2 regions of the Gordonia sp. YC-XJ4 genome follow, and region 2 is predicted to be linked to the other one. Evidence: riboswitches for the same ligand, from Rfam matches in the RefSeq annotation. Region 2 holds a riboswitch; the other holds the start of a gene.
The links. Region 2 has a riboswitch for cobalamin ahead of AC5ZH6_RS09075 (CbtB domain-containing protein). Riboswitches for the same ligand answer to the same signal wherever they lie in the genome.
Positions count from the first base shown of each region.

Region 1: another riboswitch for cobalamin. It lies ahead of AC5ZH6_RS08305 (FecCD family ABC transporter permease); the one in region 2 lies ahead of AC5ZH6_RS09075 (CbtB domain-containing protein).

Region 1 is NZ_CM183447.1:1,890,009-1,897,849, reverse strand. Features, by position in the region: gene AC5ZH6_RS08325 (isoprenyl transferase) at 1-454, opposite strand, end outside; gene trhA (PAQR family membrane homeostasis protein TrhA) at 577-1,239, shown strand; gene AC5ZH6_RS08315 (ABC transporter substrate-binding protein) at 1,298-2,305, opposite strand; gene AC5ZH6_RS08310 (ABC transporter ATP-binding protein) at 2,302-3,075, opposite strand; gene AC5ZH6_RS08305 (FecCD family ABC transporter permease) at 3,107-4,180, opposite strand; cobalamin riboswitch at 4,270-4,479, opposite strand; partial or broken gene AC5ZH6_RS08300 (alkaline phosphatase D family protein) at 4,581-6,198, shown strand; gene AC5ZH6_RS08295 (ClpP family protease) at 6,309-6,923, shown strand; gene AC5ZH6_RS08290 (ClpP family protease) at 6,920-7,525, shown strand; gene AC5ZH6_RS08285 (helix-turn-helix domain-containing protein) at 7,539-7,841, opposite strand, start outside.
Region 2 is NZ_CM183447.1:2,057,215-2,065,055, forward strand. Features, by position in the region: gene AC5ZH6_RS09070 (ATP-dependent helicase) at 1-3,325, opposite strand, end outside; cobalamin riboswitch at 3,396-3,542, shown strand; gene AC5ZH6_RS09075 (CbtB domain-containing protein) at 3,579-3,800, shown strand; gene AC5ZH6_RS09080 (CbtA family protein) at 3,827-4,654, shown strand; gene AC5ZH6_RS09085 ((2Fe-2S)-binding protein) at 4,733-5,398, opposite strand; gene AC5ZH6_RS09090 (CbtA family protein) at 5,395-6,306, opposite strand; gene AC5ZH6_RS09095 (CbtB-domain containing protein) at 6,316-6,540, opposite strand; gene AC5ZH6_RS09100 (acyl-CoA dehydrogenase family protein) at 6,875-7,841, shown strand, end outside.

The DNA of each region.
Region 1 (7,841 bases), 170 kb from region 2:
GGGTGCGTTCGGAGGCACTGCGCAGCCGCTGCGCGACCGCCTCCGGCAGCTGATCGAGCGTGCCGACGATGCGCACCTGCCAGTCGCCGGCCGGTGCCTCGGGGTCGGCGTCGTCGGCGGGCCGGGAGATCTCGTCGACGATGTCGGGCACGATCTCCATCAACGCGTCGAGTTCCTCGGATTCACGCTGCAGGTTCTCCGTCGACAGCAGGTAGATGGTCACCGTCTCGATGCCCAGCCCGGCGCACCATCCGAGCATGTCGGCGATACGGCGGGCACCGACGCGATGGCCATGGCTGACGTCCTCGAAACCGGCTTCGCGTGCCCAACGCCGGTTTCCGTCGCAGATGATCGCGACGTGGCACGGCAGACGGGTGGTGTCCATCAGCTGGACCAGGCGTCGCTCGTACACGGTGAGCATCGGGCCGCGCAGGCGATCGGGAAGCAGTTTCATCGCGACCCAGATTAGCCGCGCCCGGTCGCGGGTGTGTGCGGTCGTCGGTGTCCCAACGGACGGGAGGTGATCGCCACATCATCCCGCACGGCAGCTAACTTACGATACCGTAGGTTCCTGTGATGACCGTGCTGACGACGCCCGTGGCCGATCGGCCGAGGTTGCGGGGCGTGATCCATCAGTACGCGGCCTTCGTGGCCGCGGCCTGCGGTATCGCCGTGGTGATCGGCGCTGCACTCCTGCTCGGCGCCGCCGCATCGACGGCGTGTGCGATCTACGCGATCACCATCGTCGGTCTCTTCGGCGTGTCGGCGACCTATCACCGCGTGCACTGGAAGACCGTCCGCGCCCAGATCCGCATGAAGCGCGCCGACCATTCGATGATCTTCCTGTTCATCGCCGGAACGTACACACCGTTCTGTGTGGTTGCCCTGCCGTCCCCGCTGCGCTGGTGGGTGCTCGGGATCGTGTGGATCGGTGCCGTCGCCGGGGTGGTGCTCAAGATCGTCTGGCCCGCGGCACCGCGCTGGCTCGGCGTGGCGCTCTACGTGCTGCTCGGTTGGGTGATCGTCGCCGTCGCCCCGACCCTGGTGACCCACGCGGGGGTCACCGTCATGGTGCTCCTCGCCCTCGGTGGGGTCTTTTACACCGTCGGCGGCATCCTCTACGCGCTGCGGCGCCCCAACCCGTGGCCGGCGACCTTCGGTCACCACGAGGTCTTCCACGTGTGTACCGCGATCGCGGCGCTGCTGCACTACATCGCGGTGTGGTTGGTGCTGGCCTGACACGCCCCACCGTGCTGGGCCCAACAACCGCATCCCCGAGTTCGTCGGCCCCGGGCTGTCACCGACCGATCGACCGCAGGTATTTCGCCAGCGCCACCGTGGTCGCCGGATTCCGCGGGCCCTCGACGAGCGCGGCGTACGGGAACGAGAGGAAATGCCGCTCCCGCACCGCAGTGGTGTTGGCCATCAGCGGCTGTGACTCGAGCTGGCGGATCTTGGCGTCCACCGTGTTCTGCTCGCCGGCACCGTAATCGACGATGACGATGACGTCAGGGTTGCGCTGCGCCGCGGCTTCCCACGACGTGGTGGTCCAGGAGTCGTTGAGATCGCCGAACACGTTGGTGCCGCCGGCCTCGTCGATGATCTGATCCGGCGCCGCGTTGCGCCCGGAGGTGAACGGGCTCGGGTCGGCGCTGTCGAAGAGGAACACCTTGGCCCGTGAACCGGCCTGCGGGGCTCCGCGCCCGGCCTCGGCGACCTGTGACTTGTACTGCGACACAAGGTCACCGGCGCGGCGCTGCACGCCGAAGATCTCACCGAGATTGCTCATGTCGGCGTAGAGCGCATCGAAGGGCCGCATGATGCCGCGCGCGGTGCTGCCGGCCTGCCGGCACGCCTCGGTCAACTGATACGGGACCGCGCCGATGGTGCGTATCCAGTCCGGGGTGACTCCCGTGGACTCCTTGAACCCGTAGTTCCATCCGGCGAACACGAAGTCGGGTTCGGCGGCCGCGATGACCTCTCGGGTAAAGGCGTCACCGAGGTTCTTGGTCGATGCGAAATCCGACTTCCACGGCGAGGAGGCGATGTCACGTTCCTTGCCCGCGTAGGTCGTGTAGCCGACCATCCGATCGGCGAGCCCGAGGGCGAACATGAACTCGGTGATACCGGTGTCGTTGGTGAGTACGCGGTCCGGCACGCCGGGAACCGTCAGGGGCGCACCACAGTTGGTGACGGTCACCGAGGCCCCGGCGGACCTCTGCGACGGCGACGCCACGTCGGCGCCGCATCCGGCGAGTGTCAGCAGTGCCGCGCAGACCAGCGCGAGCAGCGGAAGTCTTCTCATGGTTGCCTTTCATCGAAGAGGATCTGGGGGACGTCGAGGCGGGGATGCCGGACGATGTGGGCGTCGATGTCGAACCAGGCGCGCAGATTCGCGGGGACCAGCACCTGCTCGGGAGTGCCGGTCCCGACGACCCGACCGCCGACGAGGACGAGCAGCGTGTCACAGAACTGGGCGGCGATGTTCAGATCGTGCAGGGCCGCCACCACGGTGACGCCGGAGTCGCGGGCTGCGGCCAGCACCGAGAACTGGTGTCGCACATCGAGATGGTTGGTCGGTTCGTCGAGCACCATGACCCGTGGCTGCTGGGCGAGTACCCGCGCGATCAGCACCCGCTGCGCCTCACCCCCGGACAGCGAGGTGAAGACACGATCCGCGAGATGGCCGACCCCGGCGACACCCATGGCCTCCTCGACCGCCGCCGCATCCCTCGCCCGGGACGTCCGCGCGATCGACCGATGTGGGAACCGACCGCTGGCGACCACCTCGGCTGCGGTGAAATCGAAGTCCAGCGTGGAACTCTGGGTGAGCGCGGCGACCTGACGGGCGTTGTCGCGCATCGAGATGGCGGTGACGTCGACGCCGTCGACCTCGACGTGGCCGGTCGTGGGGCGCTGGGCGCGATACAGACAACGCAGCAGTGTCGATTTCCCGCTGCCGTTGGGTCCGATCACGCCGAGAAAACTCCCCGGCGCAGCGGTGAAGGTCACCTCGCGCAGCAACGTTGCCGAACCGATGTCGACGCCGACCCCGTGATAGCCCGCTGTCGTCATCTTCCCCACCCCCGGTGGTCGTCAACCCGTTTCATCGATCGACCACGCTGCGTCGGCGGTGCATGAGGATCAGGAACATCGGCACCCCGACGGCGGCGGTGATCGCGCCCAGCGGCAATTCTTGTGGCGGCACGGCGGTTCTGGCGACGAGATCGGCGGCGACGAGAAACACCGCGCCGATGAGCGGAGCGATCACCACGAGGCGGCGATGGTCGGCGCCGACGAGGAGCCGCGCGACGTGGGGAACGACGAGCCCGACGAAGCCGATCGCCCCGCACACCGACACCATCACACCGGTCATCAACGCCGACAACGCAAATGCCATGACGCGGAACCGCGACGCCGACAACCCGAGAGACGCGGCGACCTCGTCGCCCATGGCGAGGGCATTGAGCGAGCGCGCCAAGCCTGCCACCGCGATCACCCCGCCGACGGTCACGACGCCCACGAGGACCGCCGAATACCAGCCGGCCGCGGCCAGACTGCCCAGGAGCCAGAACATCACGCTGCGCGCGGCGTCGCCGGTGGGTGCGAGGAACACCAACACCGTGGTCAGCGCCGAGAAGCCGTAGCCCACCGCGGTGCCGGTCAACACGAGTCGCAATGGCGTCAATCCGCCTGCACCGGAGGCCATCCCGAACACGATGAGGGTCGCGAGCAGTGCTCCGGCGAAGGCCGCGACCGGCATCGCATAGAGCCCGATGCCCGACAGGACGCCGAAGAGCACCACGCTCGTGGCCCCCACCGATGCGCCGGAGGAGATACCGAGCACGTACGGGTCGGCGAGCGGGTTGCGCACCATCGCCTGCACGACCACTCCCACCACCGACAACCCGGCGCCCACCACCGCTCCGGTGATCACCCGTGGTACCCGCGAATCGATGACGATCCAGTACGCGGCGGCGTCGTCGGCGGAGATCGAGCCGCCGGTCAGTGCGGCCCACACGAAGCGCGGCACATCGGTTCCACCGACGTCGGCGGTACCGAACGCCACACCCGCCCATGCGACCACGAACAGCGCGAGCACACCGAGCACCGCGAGCACGCCGACACGCGCCCAGGTCGGCGCGGGTGGCGCGGCCTGCGGTGAGGTGTGATCGTCCACTGTGGCACGGTCTCTCGTCGGGCGGAAGACAGCCGCGCACGACAGATCGGCGCACCGGCCATATCCCGCGAGGCAAGTGTCGACCACGGTTGTCCATGGCCACGGCGGCAGGTCTTCGGACTTCGGACCCGGCACCGAGATGCCACCTACCCGCGGCCGCTTCCCGGACCGTGAGGTCCAGTGCGAGGAGCCGCTGTCGTTTCCGTCACCGCTGCGGGGCAGCTCTGGATTCTCACCAGATTCCCTTTTCACCGACCGGCCCGTGTGGCCCGGTCGGAACCGACGCGCGCTGAGCGTAGCAGGCATCTCGCCGAGGCGTCGCCCAGGTCTTCACCCCCGCATCACCGAGTCGTGGCCGGTCGTCGTCCGTGACGACACCGTGCGGTGATCGCCTCGATGCATGTCCTCCCCCAGCCATATTCCGCTACGCGTCACCCCGGACAAGGTGCTGCGCGCCGGGACGACCCGCCGTCGATTCCTCACCTGGACCGCGCTGGCCGCCGGGCTGGCCACCGCACCCACCCTGTTCGCGACCGACGCCGCCTCTGCTCCACGGGTCCGAGGTGCCGGCCACCCGTTCGCCCTGGGAATCGCCTCCGGCGATCCACTCCCCGACGCCGTCATCCTGTGGACGAGGCTGGCGACCGACCCCCTCGCATCCGGGGCCGGCATGGGCGCCGACACCCACGATGTGGGGTGGGAAGTGGCCCGCGACGAACGGATGCGGAGCGTCGTGGCGCGTGGGGTGACCCGTGCCGGCCCGGACACCGGGCACTGCGTGCACGTCGACGTCCGCGGCCTGACGCCCGGGACCGACTACTTCTACCGATTTCGCGCGCTCGGCGAGATCTCCGAGGTCGGCCGGACCCGAACCGCACAGCGCGTCGGAACACCTACCGGCGCACTGTCATTCGTTGTCGCCTCCTGTCAGGCCTGGGCCGACGGCCACTATCCGGCGTTCGGTGACATGGCCCGCGGGGCCCCCGACGTAATGTTTCATCTGGGCGACTACATCTACGAGAAGCCGATCCCCATGGGCGGCGGTGTACGCGACACCGCGGTGGTACCGGCGTCGGCGTATCGCGAATGCCGTGACCTCGACGACTACCGCGAACGCTACGCCCTGTACAAACTCGACCCGAACCTGCAAGCGGCGCATCGGATGAGCCCGTTCATCACGATCTTCGATGACCACGAGGTCGACAACAACTGGGCCGCCGACACTCCCGAGGACGACCAACCCATACCGCAGTTCCTGCTCCGCCGGGCTACGGGCATGCGCGCCTGGTGGGAGAACACCGCCGTTCGGCTCGCCCCGCCCGAGCGCGGATTTCGTGCCTATCGTCGCTTCACGTTCGGCGATCTCGCTCAGTTCAGCGTCCTCGACACGCGTACCCACCGCAGCGATCAGGTCAACGGCGACAATGACACCGGGCAGAACGCGGCCACCGCCGACCCACACCGCACCATCACCGGCGCAGCCCAGGAGCGGTGGATACTCGACGGTCTCGCGGCCTCCGGCAGCCGATGGAACGTCCTGGCCCACCAGACGACGATCGCCGACCTCGCGCGCGAGCGTGACGGGGTCCGCGCGGTGAGCATGGACGGATGGAGCGGGGTACGAGGCGTCGCGGGCCCGTGTCCTCGACGGCGCCCGCGAACGCCGAACCCCCAACCTCGTGTCGATCGTCGGCGACATCCACCGGAATGTGGTGTCGGAGTTGCGATCCACCTACACCCGACCTGCGCCCACGGTCGGTGTCGAGTTGGCGGGCACATCCATCAGCTCCGGCGGCGACGGAGCCGACAGTGACGAGTCCGATCGACAACTCAAGGCCGCCTCACCCCACGTACGATTCGGCAACGCCCAACGCGGATACGTCCTGACCACGATCACCCACGACCGGTGGGAGGCGCGGTTCCGGGTCTGCCCGACCGTCAGCACCGCCGACGCCCGGCTCCACACACGCGCAGTGGTGACCATTCCGGCCGGATGCCCCGAGGTCGAGGTGCTCTGAGCAGACCATCAGAGCAACTGTGCCCGCACCACATCTGCTGTGCGCTGCGCGATTCCGCGCACAGCAGCATCGTATGGCACCACTGGCGAAGCGCTCGACAACATGGACACATGAGCGAACAGAAGACCTCCCCACCCCTCCGTAAACGCACCGCCGAGAGCCTGCTGAACCAACGCATCCTGATGCTCGATTCGGCACTCGACGACGAGATCGGCAGTGCGCTGTGCGCACAGTTGGTGATGCTGTCGGCACACGATCCGGTCGCCGACATCGGCCTGTGGATCAACTCTCCGGGCGGCTCGGTGCCCGCGATGCTCGCCATCATGGACACGATGCGGATCATCCCGAACGACGTGGTGACGGTCAACCTCGGAATGGCCTACAGCGCAGGACAATTCTTGCTCTGCTGCGGCACCCGCGGAAAAAGATTCATCTTGCCGCACGCAAAGGTGTTGCTGCACCAGGGATCTGCGGGGATCGGCGGTTACGCCCCCGATATCGAGTTGCAGGCCGACGACCTGCGCCATGTTCGGGACACCGTTCTCGGGGTCATCGCCGAGCGCACGGGCCAGACCCGTGATCGGGTGTTCGCCGACTCGCTGCGCGATCACGTGTTCACCGCGGAGGAGGCGCTTGCGTACGGCTTCGTCGATCACGTCGTCGACTCGGTGGCACAGTTGCGTCCGGCCGCGACCACACCGGCCGGATTCGGGGTGATCCGATGAGCACCTACACGATTCCCAACGTCATCAGCCGAACGCCGCAGGGCGAGCGCGTCATGGATATCTACAGCCGATTGCTCGACGACCGAATCCTCTATCTGGGAACCGAACTCGACGACGGCGTCGCCAACGCACTCATCGCACAATTGCTCCACCTCGATTCCGACAACCCGGAGGCGCCGATCGACCTCTACATCAACTCTCCCGGGGGATCGGTGATGGCCACCTTCGCGCTCTACGACACCATGCAGTACTGTCACGCGCCCATCGCGACCACCTGTGTGGGACAGGCACTCTCGTCGACCGCCCTGCTGCTGGCGGCGGGCCGACCAGGCCGGCGTGCGGTGCTGCCGCATGCGCGGGTGTTACTGCACCAGCCGTCGGGGCAGGGCCGCGGCACCATTCCCGATCTGATCCTCGCCGCCGAGGAGATCCTGCGGACCCGCGAGGAGATCGAACGTGCATTGAGCCGCCACACCGGCAACGACGTCGAGACGTTGCGCCACGACACCGACCGGGATCGGGTCCTGCGAGCGTCTGAGATCGTCGACTACGGAATCGCCGACCACGTCATCGACGAGCGCGCCGTGCTCGCCCGCCGGTGACGGCCCGCAGTACTCACGCGGCCAGCGCGAGTGGCGCCCGGGAGGCGTTGCGCCACCGAGTGGTCACCCGATCCCCGCCCCGCGCCGGCACCGAACCGAGCACCGGAACGCTCATCGACCGGGCCAACTCCGCCGCAACCTCGCGGGTGAGGTCGAGCAGTGACAGGCCGAGAGCCCCGGCGACGGCACCGAGCAGTTCGCTCGACGCGTCCTTGCGGCCGCGCTCGAGTTCGGAAAGATACTGGCTCGAGACACCGGCCCGACCAGCGGTCTCGACGAGACGTTCGGCCCGATCGTGGCGATGGCGTCGCAGAAC
Region 2 (7,841 bases):
CGTCGTCGACCGGCTCGATCTCGGCGCGGCTCGCGGCGAGCGACCCGCGCCGGATCTGCCCGAGCACGTCGCTGTGACACCACTGGGTACCGGTTGCCTCGGGCAGGAAGTCGCCCTCGATCACCTTGCGTTCGCCGGCCATCCGTGCCAGCACGTCGCGGATGACGGCGACGCCGAGCCCGAGCGAATCGGCTGCCTCGTCGACGGTGAACGGGCCGTGGGTACGGGCGTAACGGTGTACGAGGTCGCCGACCGGGTCGGCGACCGGTTCGAGGAACGCTGCGGGCACCCCGAGCGGTGCGGGTACGCCCAACGCGTCACGGAGCCGCGCGGTGTCCTCGATCGCGGCCCAGAGCGCGCGCCCCCGCTGACTCACCGAGATGATCGTCCCGTCGCGATGCAGAGCAGCGAGAACCGTTGCCGCATCGACCGGTTGGGCACCGGCGGATACGGCATCGGGATCGTCGCCGCGGTATCGGGCGTCGACCTCCTCGGTGGTCAGCGGCCCGAGCCAGCGCAACAGATCGACCACGTCCTGGGCATCGCGGGCCTGCCTCGACGGCTCGAGTCGTTGGAGGCGGTTGGTCACCTCCGTGATCACCGCGGGGTCGAGGAGTTCGCGCAGATCGACACGGCCGAGGAGTTGGGCGAGCAGAGCGGTGTCGAGAGACAGTGCCGCGGCCCGCCTTTCGGCGATCGGCGCGTCGTCGTTGTACATGAAGGCACCGACGTAGCCGAAGAGCAACGATGCCGCGAACGGCGACGGTGACTCCGTCTCGGTCTCGACGACCCGCACCCGGCGGGTGGCCACACTGCGCAGCAGATCGATCAGCGCGGGCAGGTCGTAGACATCTTGCAGGCACTCCCGGACGGCTTCGAGCACGATCGGAAAGTCCGGGAATTGCGAGGCCACGGCCAGCAATTGGGCGCTGCGCTGACGCTGTTGCCACAGGGGGGCACGCCGACCGGGATCGCGACGCGGTAACAGCAATGCGCGGGCGGCGCATTCACGGAATCGCGAGGCGAACATCGACGACTCGGCGAGCGCATCGGTGACGAGTTGCTCGATGTCGTCGGGGTCGATGGTGAAGACCGCAGCGCCCGGCGGGTTGTCGTCGGTGTCGGGGAGTCGCACGATGATGCCGTCGTCGGAGGCCGTGACGGCGCCGTCGAGACCGAGCGTCGTCTTCAGGCGCGCTGAGATGGCCGACGCCCATGGCGCATGAACTCGTAACCCATACGGGGAGTGCAGGATCAGCCGCCAGTCGCCGAGTTCGTCGCGGAACCGCTCGACGACCAGCGTGCGGTCGGTGGGCAGATGGGTGGTGGCGTCGCGCTGTTCGGCGATGAGCGCACCGAGGTTGTCGCGGGCGTAGGTGGTCAGGCCGAGCTCGTCGGCGCGGCGATCGAGTTCGGCGCGGTCGGCGATCTCACCGGTGAACCGGCCGATGGCGGCCCCGAGTTCGGCCGGCCGGCCCACCGCGTCACCGATCCAGAACGGCAGGCGTCCCGGCTGCCCGAACGCCGGCGTGACCAGCACCCGATCGTGGGTGATGTCCTCGATCCGCCAGCTGGTGGCTCCGAGCGCGAAGACGTCGCCGACGCGTGATTCGTAGACCATCTCCTCGTCGAGTTCGCCGACGCGCGTCTGTTTCTCGCCGACCATGAACACACCGAACAGGCCACGGTCCGGAATGGTGCCACCGGAGGTGACGGCGAGCCGCTGGGCGCCGCGGCGTCCGATGAGCACATTGCGTTCTCGGTCCCAGGTGACGCGCGGACGCAGTTCGGCGAATTCGTCGGACGGGAATCGTCCGGAGATGAGATCGAGGGTGGCCTCGTACACGCCGCGGCCGAGCTCCCGATACGGTGCACTGCGGCGTACTACCTCGAACCACTCGTCGACGTGGAGCTCGTCGATGGAGGCTGCGGCGATCGTCTGTTGGGCCAGGACGTCGAGGGGGTTGGTGGGTACCCGCAGCTCCTCGATCTCGCCCTCCCGCATGCGCGATACCGCGACGGCGCAATGAATGAGGTCGGTGCGGTGTTTGGGGAACAGTACGCCCTGACTGATCTCGCCGACCTGATGCCCGGCCCGGCCGATGCGTTGCAGACCACTGGCCACCGACGGCGGCGCTTCGACCTGGACGACGAGATCTACTGCGCCCATGTCGATTCCGAGCTCGAGGGAGCTGGTGGCCACCACACATCGCAACCGGCCGGTCTTGAGTTCGTCCTCGATTTCGGCGCGCTGCTCCTTGCTGACCGACCCGTGGTGTGCCCGGGCCAGTAGGGTCGTGGCCGCCGAGGACGCTCCGCTACCCATCACCATCGCCGGAGCGCCCCCGGCGACCCGCGGGTTGGCCGCAGCGGTCACCGCGGCGGGCGCGATGCGGGATTCGGCGATCTCGTTGAGCCGTGCGGTCAGTCGCTCGGCGAGGCGACGGGAGTTGGCGAACACGATGGTCGTGCGATTGGCCTCGATGAGATCGACGATCGCCGATTCGACGTAGGGCCACAGCGATCCCGCGGTCGGGGAGAACGCGTCGTCGAGATCCCCGGAACCGGGTGCGTCCGGTGGCGGCGGGATGTTGGCCATGTCTTCCACGGGCACGTCGACGCGAAGATCGAAGGTCTTGCTCGCGGGTGGCCGCACGATGGTGCACGGCGCGGCACCGGCCAGGAAGCCCGCGACCACCTCGGGTGGGCGGACCGTCGCCGACAATCCGATGCGCTGTGCGGGTGCCTCCAACAACTCGTCGAGACGCTCGAGGGACAGCGCCAGATGGGTGCCGCGTTTGGTGCCGGCCACCGCGTGGACCTCGTCGATGATGACGGCCTCGACGCCGGTCAGCGTCTCCCGCGCCGACGACGTCAGCATCAGGTACAGCGACTCCGGGGTGGTGATGAGGATGTCCGGGGGTGTGCGGACCAGACTGCGGCGGGTCGCGGCGGGGGTGTCCCCGGAGCGCAGGCCGACGGTGATCGCCGGCTCGGGATCGCCGAGTTCCTGCGCCGCGCGGGTGATGCCGGTCAGCGGTGCACGCAGGTTGCGTTCGACGTCGACGGCGAGGGCCTTGAGTGGCGAGATGTAGACGACGCGGGTGCCGCGCGGCCGATCCGGGCGAGCGGCGAGGCGGTCGAGCGCCCACAAGAATGCCGAGAGGGTCTTACCCGAACCGGTGGGGGCAATGACCAGCGTGTGGTTGCCGTCGGCGATCGAGGACCACGCCCCGGTCTGTGCGGCGGTCGGCTCGGCGAAGGTGCCGCTGAACCACCGCCGGGTGGGGGCGGTGAAGCGATCGAGGACCGACGGCGAAGCCATCCACCCATCATCCATGCTCCCTCCGACAAATCGCCGCGGCGGCGTTCTGCTCGTTTTGTCCGATGGGTCGCGCCGGTCACATTTGCCGGGTATACAGTTCTCGCCAGATGCTGACGGAAACCCGGTGCGAATCCGGGGCGGTCGCGCCACTGTGAGCCGGGTCAGGGAGTCGCCCCCGCCCGACGAGTCAGGATTCCGCCGAGCATCGATCCGACAAGCGCTGGGACGCGTCATCCCACGAAAGGACCTTCCGATGGTTGCAAGCACACACCAGAACAAGGCGCGGGCCCTCGCGGTACCCGACCTCTCCGTCGCATCGGCAGCCCTGTGGCTGACCGCCACCTTCATCCTCGCCGCGATGGCCTACTACTTCATCGGCTACGACCAAGGTGCATGGTCGGTGTTCGGCAACGACACCCACATCCACGAATTCGTGCACGACTCGCGGCACTTCCTCGGCTTCCCCTGCCACTGATCGAACGAGCACGGAGACAACCGAACATGGAGAAGAAATTCATCGGTGCCGGTCTGCTGTCGGGACTCGTCGCCGGGATCGTTGCCTACGTTTTCGCTCGGATCTTCATCGAGCCGCAGGTGGCCAAGGCCATCGATTACGAGGACGGTCGCAGTGAGGCCGAAGAGGCCCTGATGGCCGCGCAAGGGCACGGCGGCCACGAGCACGGCGCCGAGGTGTTCACCCGCTCGGTGCAGGAGAACATCGGTGCGGGCGTGGGGACCATCGTTTTCGCGGTGTCGATGGGCGCGTTCTTCGCAATCGCGTTCACGGTTCTGTGGACCTACCTGGCGCATCACCGCGCCGGAGCCGACCCACGCTGGGCGGCGGCCCTGATCGGGCTCCTCGGCTTCGTCGCGGTCTTCGGGGTGCCGTTCTTCGCATACCCGGCCAACCCGCCGGCCGTCGGCGACGACGACACCATCGGTGCGCGATCGACGGCGTACCTCACCCTCACGGTCATCTCGGTGGTCGCGGTGATCGCGGCGGTCGTTGTGGCGCTGTGGCTCCGGCAACGCTGGGGAGGGCTCGCGGCCTCGGTGGTCGCCGCCGTCGGTTACCTGGTGGTCGTGACCATTGCGATCGCGCTGCTGCCCGAGTTCCATGAGGTTCCCGACCCGGTCATGAACGGCGACGCGATCGTCTTCCCCGGATTCCCGGGCGCGGTGATCGGCGACTTCCGGGTGTATGTGATCGCCAACCAGGTGATCCTGTGGACCGTTCTGACCACGACCTTCGCGGGAATCATGACCTGGCTCAGCCGTTCTGATCCTGCGCGCCGGGCGACGACACCGGCCGCGGCACACAGTAACTGATCGCTGCTCCACGTCCGCCCTGCACGCTCGTGGGGCGGACGTGGTGCGTTCGTGGGGTCTGCCGAGAAGGTGGGTGGGTCAGATGAGTACGCAGTCGCCGCAGACGGCGCCCCGATCGCCGCTGACCCGATAGATCAAACAGCAACTGCGCCGGCGGAATCCCGGTCCCGCGCGTAACCGCCCGTCCTCGACATGGGGCTCGGCGAGAACACGGTCGGCCGCGGCGACGGCGAGATCGCCGTGTTCGGGGCGCGCCGTCGCGATGAGTCTGGCGGCGCTGTTGGTCGCCGAGGCGACGTTGCCCCACAGCGTTCGCCCACTCACCCCGAATGCGTCGCCGACGGCGTCGGTGAGTGCGCCGATGATCCCGTCGGCCAGGTTGGGCCGGGCGTCGGTCGCCGCGGTGGTGACCGAGAGCGGATAGGGCCCACCCAATTCGTCCTGCCACCAGAGGTCCGCGGCCGTGAACGATATCGGCGGTTCGTCGAGCGCCTCCACAGCGATCATCGGAGCGATGAGACGAGCGACGAGCCCGAGGTGGGTGACCGACGCAGCCACCCTCTGCTCGACACGTGACGTGCCGCCCACCCCGAGTGCGGCACGCACACGGTCCACGCGCGACTCCAGCATGCGCGCGTCCTCGAGTAGGTCGGCCATCGTGAGCCACGGTGCATCACCCCGCTGCCCGCGGGCGTGCGTGGCGACTCCGAAAAAGGGGCCGAGGTCGTCGAGGGAGGAGGTCACTGCCGGACGAGCGTAGCCTGCTCGCCGATGGTCTGTGGGGTCGACGGATGCATCCGGTTCATCAGGGCACCGAAGACCATTCCGATGACCAACCACACCAGAGCCTGGTTCAGGATCGAATACCACCGGAACTTCCAGAGCACGTCGGCGTCGAAGCCCGGATAGACGATCTGCCCTGGCGCATAGACCCTTCCGTCGATCGTGAGTGGGCGATCGAGGATGTTGGTGATGGGTTGCGGTGTCTCGGTGGCGGCGCGTGCGAAGCCGAACTCGCTGGTGTGGTCGACGTTTGCCGACAGGTCACCGAGAGACGGCAGCACGGCCAGAACGATGCCGAACAGTATGAGGAAGCCGACTCCGGCCACGAGGATCGCGCGTTGCGTACCGATCCGGGAATGCAGACGATGTACGACGTAGACCGCGAGACCGAGTAGGACGAGTGAGATCGCGACCATTGCGAGGTAGAGCTGACCGCGGGTTTCGATCGTGAAGGTGTGCCCGATCGCCGGTGGATTGGCCGGGTACTTCACGAACGGCAGCAGGTAGATACCGAGAAAGCCGAAGCCTGCGATGAGCCAGGACAGATACCGCGCGCGCAGTGCGGTCCGGCCCATGAGGATCAGGTAGGCGACGGCCACCAGGGCGCCCATCGCGACCGAGAAGCCGATGATGCCGGTGGCGATGCCCACGGTCGACTGGATCGTCCGGCTGAAGATCTCCGGACCATCGGGTTCGGTCGCCCGACCGGCCGCCTGGTTGAGTGCGTTGAGGACGTCGTCGCGGCCTGATTCGTAGTCGATGGCCTTGTTGATGACGGGTTCGGCGAAGACACGAGCAAAGACGAAGCCCAGGATGCCGGCGATCAGTCCGGCGAGGGCTCCGCGCCCGATGACGCGGAGTTCGGTCATGAATCCGGCTCAGTGGCAGGGGAAGCCGAGGAAGTGGCGAGCGTCATGAACCCACTCGTGCACGACCATGGTGTGCCCGAATACCGAGGTCATGCCTTCGTCGACACCGATGAAGTAGTAGGCGAGCAGGGCCAACAGGACGGTGATCCCCAAGATCAGCGCTACGCGCGTGCGCGACAGGGCTTCGGGGGAGACGGCGACACCGGGCTGCGGCGTGGCGACATGGGTACTCATCGGGACCTCCTCGGGGTGACGCGCCCCGGTTGTCGGGCTATGACTCGACGGCGACGTGTCTGACTGACCCGCGGGCGCGAGTTCACAGTGGCGCAACCGTCCCGGAATCGCACCGGGTTCCATACGCCGTCTGTCATAAGCAGACCAGTTGCGAAAGCGCAGGTCAAGCGCGTGTCCGTATTGAGTCGATTGTCCTTACCCCACTCTCTGGCCCATGAAGACACAATTGTGCCTTTCTGTATCTTGACGCTGATCGTGACGACTGACACAGTTGGACTGAAACAAGTTCTCATGGCAGCCGACGGGCGCTGTCCGATGATTCTGCGAGGTGTCGATGTTCGAGTGGTCCGATGAAGATCTGATGGTGCGCGACGCCTTGCGGGCGTTCATCGACAAGGAGATCCGGCCGCACATCGACGAGCTCGAGACCGGCCAGCTCCCGCCCTACGACATCACCCGAAAACTGTTGTCCACCTTCGGTGTCGACGCCATGGCCAAGGACGCGCTGGAGAAGGAACTCGAGGCCGAGGCGGCCGGCGAGAAGCCTGCGGGCGGCGGCGGAGCCGGCATGGCCGGGTCGATGTTCATGATCGTCAACATCGAACTGGCCGGGGTCTGTCTCGGTCTGGTCGGCTCGATGGGCGTCAGCATGGGCCTGACGGCGTCGGCGATCCGGGGTAAGGGCACCCTCGCGCAGAAGAAGCGGTGGCTGCCCGAGCTGGTCACCATGGAAAAGGTCGGGGCCTGGGCGATCACCGAACCCGACTCCGGCTCCGACGCCCTTGGCGGCATGAAGACCACCGTGCGCCGCGATGGTGACGAGTATCTGTTGAACGGACAGAAGACGTTCATCACCAACGGCCCGTACGCCGACACCATCGTGGTCTTCGCCAAACTCGACGACGGCTCGGATACCCCCATGCGCGATCGCAAGGTGCTCTCGTTCGTTCTGGACAAGGGGATGCCCGGACTCACCCAGGGCAAGGCGTTCAAGAAGATGGGCATGATGAGTTCGCCCACCGGCGAGCTGTTCTTCGACAACGTCCGCCTCGGTCGGGACCGGCTGCTCGGCGAGACCGAGGACACCGGGTCCGACGCGCGCGGCGCCGAGGGGGCGAAATCCGGTTTCACCGCCGAGCGTATCGGGATCGCGGCGCTGTCGATGGGCATCATCAACGAATGTCTGCGCCTGAGTGTCGATTACGCGAAGAACCGCAAGCTGTGGGGCCAGGAGATCGGGCGCTTCCAGCTGATCCAGCTCAAACTCGCCGAGATGGAGGTGGCGCGGATCAACGTGCAGA